3 regions of the Kitasatospora sp. NPDC094028 genome follow, and region 3 is predicted to be linked to each of the others. Evidence: predicted binding sites of a transcription regulator. Region 3 holds the regulator's gene; each other region holds the start of a gene.
What was found. Region 3 encodes HrcA, which represses chaperone genes, less so after heat shock. Its sites were predicted from a motif close to TTNGCACTCNGNNNNNCNGAGTGCNAA; they were not measured.
Positions count from the first base shown of each region.

Region 1: groL (chaperonin GroEL) is a predicted target of HrcA. The motif match lies at 1,447-1,473, and genes of this name have one in related genera.
Region 2: groES (co-chaperone GroES) is a predicted target of HrcA. The motif match lies at 1,436-1,462, and genes of this name have one in related genera.

Region 1 is NZ_JBMVFA010000005.1:73,361-76,630, reverse strand. It holds gene groL (chaperonin GroEL) at 1-1,290, opposite strand, end outside; gene ACPC54_RS10385 (cold-shock protein) at 1,627-1,836, opposite strand; gene ACPC54_RS10380 (ubiquitin-like small modifier protein 1) at 2,357-2,635, opposite strand; gene thrC (threonine synthase) at 2,656-3,270, opposite strand, start outside.
Region 2 is NZ_JBMVFA010000014.1:23,942-27,211, reverse strand. It holds gene groL (chaperonin GroEL) at 1-855, opposite strand, end outside; gene groES (co-chaperone GroES) at 989-1,294, opposite strand; gene ACPC54_RS21480 (hypothetical protein) at 1,544-1,858, shown strand; gene ACPC54_RS21475 (hypothetical protein) at 1,855-2,130, shown strand; gene ACPC54_RS21470 (THUMP-like domain-containing protein) at 2,139-3,270, shown strand, end outside.
Region 3 is NZ_JBMVFA010000026.1:42,124-45,393, reverse strand. It holds gene htpX (zinc metalloprotease HtpX) at 1-591, opposite strand, end outside; gene hrcA (heat-inducible transcriptional repressor HrcA) at 859-1,893, shown strand; gene dnaJ (molecular chaperone DnaJ) at 1,971-3,110, shown strand; gene ACPC54_RS29965 (16S rRNA (uracil(1498)-N(3))-methyltransferase) at 3,190-3,270, shown strand, end outside.

The DNA of each region.
Region 1 (3,270 bases), on a different contig from region 3:
GTCCAGCTCCAGCTTGTCGAAGGCGACACCGGCCTGCAGCAGCGCGACGCCACCACCGGCGACGATGCCCTCCTCGACGGCGGCCTTCGCGTTGCGGACGGCGTCCTCGATGCGGTGCTTGCGCTCCTTGAGCTCCACCTCGGTGGCCGCGCCGGCCTTGATGACGGCCACGCCGCCGGCCAGCTTGGCGAGGCGCTCCTGGAGCTTCTCGCGGTCGTAGTCCGAGTCGCTGTTCTCGATCTCGGCGCGGATCTGGTTCACGCGGCCCGCGACCTGCTCGCTGTCGCCGCCACCGTCGACGATGGTCGTCTCGTCCTTGGTGATGACCACCTTGCGGGCGGTGCCCAGCAGGTCGAGACCGGCGTTCTCCAGCTTGAGGCCGACCTCCTCGGAGATCACGGTGCCACCGGTGAGGATGGCGATGTCGCCGAGCATGGCCTTGCGGCGGTCGCCGAAGCCCGGGGCCTTGACGGCGACGGACTTGAAGGTGCCGCGGATCTTGTTCACGACCAGGGTCGACAGGGCCTCGCCCTCGACGTCCTCGGCGATGATGACGAGCGGCTTGCCGCTCTGCATGACCTTCTCCAGCAGCGGGAGCAGGTCCTTGACCGAGCCGATCTTGGAGTTGGCGATGAGGATGTACGGGTCCTCGAAGGTCGCCTCCATGCGCTCCAGGTCGGTCGCGAAGTAGGCGGAGATGTAGCCCTTGTCGAAGCGCATGCCCTCGGTGAGCTCAAGCTCCAGACCGAAGGTGTTGCTCTCCTCGACGGTGATGACGCCTTCCTTGCCGACCTTGTCCATGGCCTCGGCGATGAGCTCGCCGATCTGGGTGTCGGCGGCCGAGATGGAGGCGGTGGAGGCGATCTGCTCCTTGGTCTCCACGTCCTTGGCCTGGGCCAGCAGCTGGTCCGAGACGGCGGCGACGGCCTTCTCGATGCCGCGCTTCAGGGCCATCGGGTTGGCGCCGGCGGCGACGTTGCGCAGACCCTCGCGAACCAGGGCCTGGGCGAGCACGGTGGCGGTGGTGGTGCCGTCACCCGCGACGTCGTCCGTCTTCTTGGCGACCTCCTTGACGAGCTCCGCGCCGATCTTCTCGTAGGGGTCCTCGAGCTCGATCTCCTTGGCGATGGAGACACCGTCGTTGGTGATCGTGGGGGCGCCCCACTTCTTCTCCAGCACGACGTTGCGGCCCTTGGGGCCGAGCGTCACCTTGACCGCGTCGGCGAGCTGGTTCATGCCACGCTCAAGGCCGCGGCGAGCTTCCTCATCAAAGGCGATGATCTTGGCCATCAGAAGTGGTCCTCCGGGACACGGTCGACTGCTCGGACCAAGGGGTGCCCGCGACGGACGGCCCTGGTGTGCGGAGGTCCATTCCCCTGCCGCTCCCGGGGGCCTCACCGACCCGGTCCGCTGTCACTCTCACACTGTGAGTGCTAACGCCAATGATTAGCACTCCGGGTGGTCGAGTGCAAGCCCAATCGACAAGCCCGCGAGCCGTCGACCCGGCCGCCGCGCCACCCCCGCGGACACGCCAACGGGCCCGTACGACGCGTGTCGTACGGGCCCGTCGAGAAGCGGGTGGTCACCAGCCGTGGGCCGTGCCGAGCTCCTGGGGGTCGGAAGGGATCAGCCCTCCGCCGCAGCGCGAACCATGTCCGCCTGCGGGCCCTTCTGTCCCTGAGAGATCTCGAACTCGACCCGCTGGCCCTCCTCGAGGGTGCGGTAGCCGTCCATCTGGATCGCGCTGTAGTGGACGAAGACGTCCGCACCACCGTCGACCGCGATGAAGCCGTAGCCCTTCTCCGCGTTGAACCACTTGACGGTGCCCTGAGCCATTCCGAACTCCCCTAGTGCTGTGCTGGCCCTTCACGCGCCCGCAGGTAGCGGGCCCGGATCTGGAGGCCGGCCCGGGGAACCCCCCCTGGGCGCAGCCGTGGACGCCGCTACCCCCACCCCGGAACACCGGGCGCGGTGATTACGGCGACCGCGGCTGAATGTATCCGGATCGACGCCCTCTGCAACAGGGCCAACGGCCGGGAATTCCACCGGCCAACCGAGGGACAACTTCGAACAAATCGGGAGGAAATCGGAATTTCGCGCCGGACAGAGCGGACGAATTACCCCAGAACGCTGCCGGAATTCTGACATCTGCCTGACATGTTTCACGGCCCCGACCCGGGCCGACCCGCCCGGCGAATCGTGGGGGGAACCCCCGGTTCCCAGCCGAGGCACACTCTACTCCCACTCGGGGCGGAAATATTCCCGCCGAAATGCGACCGGCCGCCCGCGCGCACGGAGAACGGAATTCCGTACGCGCGAACGGCCGGTCAAGGGCCTTTTCGGCCCCGTGCCGGACTCAGCAGCCGCCGGCCACCGCCGGAATGATCGAGACGCTGGCGCCGTCCTTGATCTCGGTCGCCAGGCCCTCGGCGAAGCGCACGTCGTCGTCGTTCACGTAGACATTGACGAAACGGCGCAGCTTGCCGGTGTCGTCCAGGACGCGCGCGGCGATGCCCGCGTGGTTCTTCTCCAGGTCGGCGATCACCTCGCCCAGGGTGGCGCCCTCGGCGGTCACCTCGGCGGCGCCGCCGGTGTAGGTGCGCAGGATGGTGGGGATGCGGACGTTGGCGCTCATGGCTCTCCTGTCGAGGTGGTTCAGGCGGACGCGAGGCCGGCGTCGCGGAAGGACGCCAGGGTGGGGCGGATGACGGCGGTCATCCCGGCGTCGGAGACGGCGTCCAGCGTCTTCAGGCCGTCGCCGGTGTTGATCGCGACGGTCTCCTTGGCCGGGTCCAGCTGCCCGCTCTCGACCAACTTCTTCAGCACGCCCACGGTCACGCCACCCGCGGTCTCGGCGAAGATGCCCTCGGTACGGGCCAGCAGCCGGATCGCCTCCACGACCTCCGCGTCCGTCACGTCCTCGACGGCACCGCCGGTGCGGCGGGCGATGTCCAGCACGTACGGGCCGTCCGCCGGGTTGCCGATCGCCAGCGACTTGGCGATGGTGTCCGGCTTCACCGGCCTGATCACGTCCCGGCCGTCCTTGAAGGCGGTCGACACCGGCGAGCAGCCCTCGGCCTGGGCACCGAAGATCCGGTACGGCCGGTTCTCGACCAGGCCGAGCTTGATCAGCTCCTGCAGGCCCTTGTCGATCTTGGTCAGCTGCGAGCCCGAGGCGACCGGGATGACGATCTGCTCCGGAAGCCGCCAGCCGAGCTGCTCGCAGATCTCGTACGCCAGCGTCTTCGAGCCCTCGCCGTAGTACGGCCG
Region 2 (3,270 bases), on a different contig from region 3:
GCGGCGGTCGCCGAAGCCGGGGGCCTTGACGGCGACGGCGTTGAAGGTGCCGCGGATCTTGTTCACGACCAGGGTCGACAGCGCCTCGCCGTCGACGTCCTCGGCGATGATCAGCAGCGGCTTCGAGGCACCGCTCTGCAGGATCTTCTCCAGCAGCGGCAGCAGCTCCTGGATGGAGGAGATCTTGCCCTGGTTGATCAGGATGTACGGGTCCTCCAGGACCGCTTCCTGACGCTCCGCGTCGGTGACGAAGTACGGCGACAGGTAGCCCTTGTCGAACTGCATGCCCTCGGTGAAGTCCAGCTCCACGCCGAAGGTGTTCGACTCCTCGACGGTGATGACACCGTCCTTGCCGACCTTGTCGATCGCCTCGGCGATCAGCTCGCCGACCTGGGTGTCCTGGGCGGAGAGGGACGCGACGGCGGCGACGTCGTCCTTGCCCTCGATCTCGCGGGCCACGGACAGCAGGTGCTCGGAGACGGCGGCGACGGCCTTGTCGATGCCCTTCTTCAGGGCGGCCGGGCCGGCGCCGGCGGCGACGTTGCGCAGACCCTCGTTGACCAGGGCCTGGGCCAGCACGGTGGCGGTGGTGGTGCCGTCGCCCGCGACGTCGTTGGTCTTGGTGGCGACCTCCTTGACGAGCTGCGCGCCAAGGTTCTCGTACGGGTCGTCCAGCTCGACCTCACGGGCGATGGTCACGCCGTCGTTGGTGATGGTCGGGGCGCCGAACTTCTTGTCGATGACGACGTTGCGGCCCTTGGGGCCGATGGTCACCTTGACGGTGTCGGCCAGCTTGTTGACACCGCGCTCCAGCGAGCGGCGGGCGTCCTCGTCGAACTGCAGGATCTTCGCCATGTTCCCTATTCCCTCGGGGCTGCGGCCGGCCGACCGGCCGCCGAACTACGTGAACCAACAACCACGCCCCGGGCCCCTGTCACTGGGACACGGATCCGGGGCGGGTCGGAACGACTTACTTCTCGATGCCGCTTTACTTCTCGATGATGGCGAGAACGTCGCGGGCCGAGAGGACGAGGTACTCCTCGCCCTGGTACTTCACCTCGGTGCCGCCGTACTTCGAGTACAGGACGATGTCACCCACGGCGACGTCGAGCGGCAGACGCTGGCCGTCCTCGAAGCGGCCCGGGCCGACAGCCAGGACGACGCCCTCCTGGGGCTTCTCCTTGGCGGTGTCCGGGATAACCAGGCCGGAGGCCGTGGTGGTCTCGGCGTCGAGCGGCTGGACCACGATGCGGTCCTCGAGCGGCTTGATGGCAACCTTGCTGCTGGTGGTCACGTCCGAGCTCCCCTTCGGAGATTACGGGGTTTTCTAACGGGTAGGGGCGAACCTGCGAGCCTGCCGTCGCGGGGGTCAGACACGCGTCTTCGCGTTAGCACTCCCCCAGTGGGGAGTGCCAAGGACGACCATAGGCCGGTGTTAGCACTCAGTCAACCAGAGTGCCAACGGCGCGCCCCCGGGGTCCGGTGCGACGGTTGAGTAGCCGTACTCATGTGCGACACCGCCCCCGCGCCCGACACTCGTGCCATGCCCCAGAAGCCCAAGCGCATCGGCCCGGCGCTGTCGGACGACCTGCTCCCCGCGGTACTGCTCCTGCCCCTGCTGACGGTCCTTCCGCTCGTCGCCGTCTCGCTCACGGTCGCCCTCGTCCTGAACGCGCCGGGGCACGCCCAGGAGCTGGTCCTGGCCGTCACCCTGCTCCTCGACACGGCGCTCGTCCTCGGGGTGCCCGGCATCCTGGCCTTCCGCACCTGGCGGAAGGGGTACCGCGTCCTCCCGGTCGCCGCCGCACTGGCCCCGTTCGTCCTGCCGGTGCTGTTCTGGTCGGGCGCCCTCCGGTGACCGCGCCGGCCCGGGCGCGGGACGCGGCGGTCGCGCTGCTCGCGGCGGTCGCGGTGCTGGTCGCCGTGGTGGTCGAGAGCGCGGTGACCATCGTCCTCATGTGGGACGGCGCCCCGCACTCGGCGACCACCGTCGCCACCGTCGAGGCCGTCTGGTTCGCGCTCCCGCTCCTGTCCGCCGGGTGGGCGGCCCGCGGCAGCCGGCGGCGCGGGTACCGGATCACCCCGGTCGTTCTCGTGGCCACGCCGCTCACCCTCGATCTGGCGCTGTGACTGATCGACTGACCGGCGAGAATGGCCCCGTGGACACCGAGAACCTCCAGCCCCTGCTGACCTCCGAGGGCCAGGCCCTGCTCGCCGAGCTGCGCGAGTTCGCGCCCGAGGAGGAGCTGGCGCTGGCCACCAGGCTGCGGCGCGAGCACCCGGCGGAACTGGTGTCGGCGGCGTTCGGGCAGGCCCGGCTGCGGCAGCGGGCGCGGGCGAAGTTCGGCACCGACGCCGACCTGATGTACTTCACGCCCAACGGCGTCGAGCAGTCCACCCGGCGCAGCGTGGCCGAGTGGCGGGCCCGGCGGTTCGCCGAACTGGGCGTACGGCGCCTCGCGGACCTGTGCTGCGGCATCGGCGGCGACGTGCTGGCGCTGGCCCGGGCGGGCATCGAGGTGCTGGCCGTCGACAAGGACCCGGCGGCCTGCGCCGCGACCGCCGCGAACGCCGCCGCGCTGGGCCTGGCCGAGCTGGTCGAGGTGCGCTGCGCGGACGTCGCCGACGTGGACGTCACCGGCTACGACGCGGTGTTCACCGACCCGGCCCGGCGCACCGCGCGCGGCCGGGTGTTCGACCCGGAGGCGTACGCCCCGCCGCTGTCCTGGGCGATCGAGGCCGGCCGGCGGACCCCGATCGGCGCGCTGAAGGTGGCCCCGGGCATCCCGCACGAGGCCGTGCCGGCGGACGCCGAGGCCGAGTGGGTCTCCGACCACGGGGACGTCAAGGAGGCCGTGCTCTGGTTCGGCACCGGGGCCGCCCGCCCGCACCGCGCCACCCTGCTGCCGCAGGGCGCCAGCCTCACCGGCGGCGACCTGCCCGACCCGCCGGCCGGCCCGGTCGGGCGGTACCTGTACGAGCCGGACGGCGCGGTGATCCGGGCCCACCTGGTGGCCGAGGTCGCCGGGGCGGTCGGCGGCCGGCTGATCGACCCGAAGATCGCCTACGTGACCTCGGACCGGCTGGTCCCGACCCCGTACGCGCACGCCTTCGAGCTGACCGACGTGCTGCCGTACAACGTCAAGAAGCTGAAGGCGCTGCTGCGCGAGCGCGCGGTCGGCACGGTGGTGATCAAGAAGCGCGGGATGGCGATCACCCCGGAGGAGCTGCGCCGCCAGCTCAAGCCCTCCGGGCCGAACACCGTCACGG
Region 3 (3,270 bases):
GGCCGCGATGGCCGCGTTCTGGTCGTTGTTGTTGCGCCCGCCGCCCATGAACCCGCCGTACAGGGCGATCCGGGTCATCGCCCCGGCGAGGACGCCGAGGAAGCCGGCGACGGTCATCACGGCGACGTCCCGGTGGGCGACGTGCGACAGCTCGTGCGCGAGGACGCCCTCCAGCTCCTCGGGCTCCAGCCGGCGCAGCAGGCCGGTGGTGACGCAGACCACGGCGTTCTGCGGGTTGCGGCCGGTGGCGAAGGCGTTCGGCATGTCGTTGTCGGCGACCGCCACCCGGGGTTTGGGCATGTCGGCGAGGGCGCAGAGCCGGTCGACCGTGCCGTGCAGCTGGGGGTACTGCTCGGGGCTGACCGGGCGGGCGCCCATCGCCCGCTCGGTGATCTTGTCGCTGAACCAGAACTGGGCCACGAACAGCCCGCCGGAGATCAGGACGATCAGCGGCCAGGCGCCGCGCAGCAGCGCGATCAGCAGGCCGGTGAATCCGACGTACAGCAGCCCGATCACGAACATGGTGGCGACCATGCGGCTGGTCAGGCCGCGGTCGGGGGCGAACCGGGTGTGCTGGCCCGAGCTGGTCATCGCTTGCTCCTCCCAACGCCGTCGCTTTCGATGCTGCCACCCGGACGGCCGCCGGGCACCACCCGCGCGCGGGCCGTGTCGCGCCGGACGGGCGGAACTGCGGGCAGGATCACTCCGGCCGGGCCGTTCCTGCGGTCGGACCCGGGCCGTACACTGGCAGGTACGGTTCTGGCACTCGTGTGTTCGGAGTGCCAGGATCCGGGTCCTTCGCCGGAGCGGCCCGCAGCATCACAGACGGACAACGTGCGACGACGGAGGTGCGTGCCCATGGCCGGTGAGGTCCGCCAGCTGGACGAGCGCAAGCTCGCCGTGCTGCGCGCCATCGTCCAGGACTACGTCGGCACCGAGGAGCCGGTCGGCTCCAAGGCGCTGGTGGAGCGGCACAACCTCGGCGTCTCCCCGGCGACGGTGCGCAACGACATGGCGGCGCTGGAGGAGGAGGGCTACATCCACCAGCCGCACACCAGCGCCGGGCGCATCCCCACCGACAAGGGGTACCGCCTGTTCGTGGACCGGCTGGCCGAGGTCAAGCCGATGAGCGCCCCCGAGCGCCGGGCGATCCGGCACTTCCTGGACGGCGCCGTCGACCTGGACGACGTGGTCGCGCGCACCGTGCGGCTGCTCGCCCAGCTGACCCGGCAGGTGGCCGTCGTCCAGTACCCCTCGCTGTCGCGCTCGACGGTGCGGCACATCGAGCTGGTGGTGCTGGCCCCGGCCAAGGTGATGCTGGTGCTGATCACCAACACCGGCCGGGTCGAGCAGCGGATCGTGGACTGCCCGGGCACGGTCGGCGAGACCGTCCTGGCGGACCTGCGGGCCCGGATCAACGCGCGGGCGGCGGGCCAGCGGCTGCCGGACGTCCCGGGGCTCCTGGAGGAGCTGCCGGGCCAGTTCGAGCAGGGCGACCGGCCGACCGTCAGCACGGTCCTGGCGACCCTGTTCGAGGCGCTCGCCGAGCAGAACGAGGAGCGGATCATGCTGGCCGGCACGGCCAACCTGACCCGCTTCGGGCACGACTTCCCGCTCACCATCCAGCCGGTGCTGGAGGCCCTGGAGGAGCAGGTCGTCCTGCTCCGCCTCCTGGGTGAGACCGCGGACGCCGGGATGACGGTCCGGATCGGGCGGGAGATCGCCTACGAGGGGCTGAATTCCACCTCGGTGGTGTCGGTCGGCTACGGTTCGGGCGACGAGAGCGTGGCCAAACTGGGGGTGATCGGTCCGACCCGGATGGACTACCCGGGCACAATGGGGGCGGTGCGGGCGGTGGCACGGTACGTGGGTCAGATCCTGGCCGAGTCGTAGCAAGCAGGCTTCCGTCAGAATTCTGACGGGGGCGTCCAGTCGCAGCACTACTACAGGCGGAACAAGCGGAGCATTTGGTGGCCACGGACTACTACGCGGTACTCGGCGTCCGACGGGATGCGGGGCAGGACGAGATCAAGAAGGCGTTCCGGCGCCTGGCGCGCGAACTGCACCCGGACGTCAACCCGGACCCGAAGACGCAGGAGCGGTTCAAGGAGATCAACGCCGCCTACGAGGTGCTCTCCGACCCGCAGAAGCGCCAGGTCTACGACCTCGGCGGCGACCCGCTCTCCCCGGGCGGCGGCGGCGCGGGCGGCTTCGGCGCCGGCGCGGCGGGCTTCGGCTTCTCCGACATCATGGACGCCTTCTTCGGCGCCGCGGCCGGCCAGCGCGGCCCGCGCTCGCGCACCCGCCGCGGCCAGGACGCCATGATCCGGCTGGAGATCACCCTGGAGGAGGCCGCGTTCGGCACCACCAAGGAGCTCCAGGTCGACACCGCCGTCACCTGCACCACGTGCAGCGGCGAGGGCGCGGCCCCCGGCACCTCCGCGCAGACCTGCGACATGTGCCGCGGCAAGGGCGAGGTCTCCCAGGTCACCCGGTCCTTCCTGGGCCAGGTCATGACCTCCCGCCCCTGCCCGCAGTGCCAGGGCTTCGGCACCGTCGTGCCGACCCCGTGCCCGGAGTGCGCCGGCGACGGCCGCGTGCGCGCCCGCCGCACCCTGACGGTCAAGATCCCGGCCGGTGTCGACAACGGCACCCGCATCCAGCTGGCCGGCGAGGGCGAGGTCGGCCCGGGCGGCGGCCCGGCCGGCGACCTGTACGTCGAGATCGCCGAGACCACCCACAGCGTCTTCCAGCGCCGCGGGGACGACCTGCACTGCACCGTCACCATCCCGATGACGGCGGCCTCGCTCGGCACCCAGGTGCCGCTGCAGACCCTGGACGGGCTGGAGGAGGTCGACATCCGGCCCGGCACCCAGTCCGGCCAGTCGATCCCGCTGCACGGGCGCGGCATCACCCACCTGCGCGGCGGCGGCCGGGGCGACCTGATAGTGCACGTCGAGGTGCAGACGCCCACCAAGCTCGACGCCGAGCAGGAGGAGCTGCTGCGCCGACTCGCGGTGCTGCGCGGCGAGGAGCGGCCGTCCGGCCAGTTCGCGCCGGGCCAGCAGGGGCTGTTCTCGCGCCTGAAGGACGCCTTCAACGGCCGCTGAGTCCCGCTCGTCGTGAAGGGTGCCGGGGGAGATCCCCGGCACCCTTTCCGTGTCCCCACCCACCCGGAGGTACCCCGTCATGACCGCGCCCGTGTTCGTCGTCGAGACCGAGCGGATCGCCGCCGCCGCGCCCGGCTCGGTGGTGCGCCTGGACGGGCCC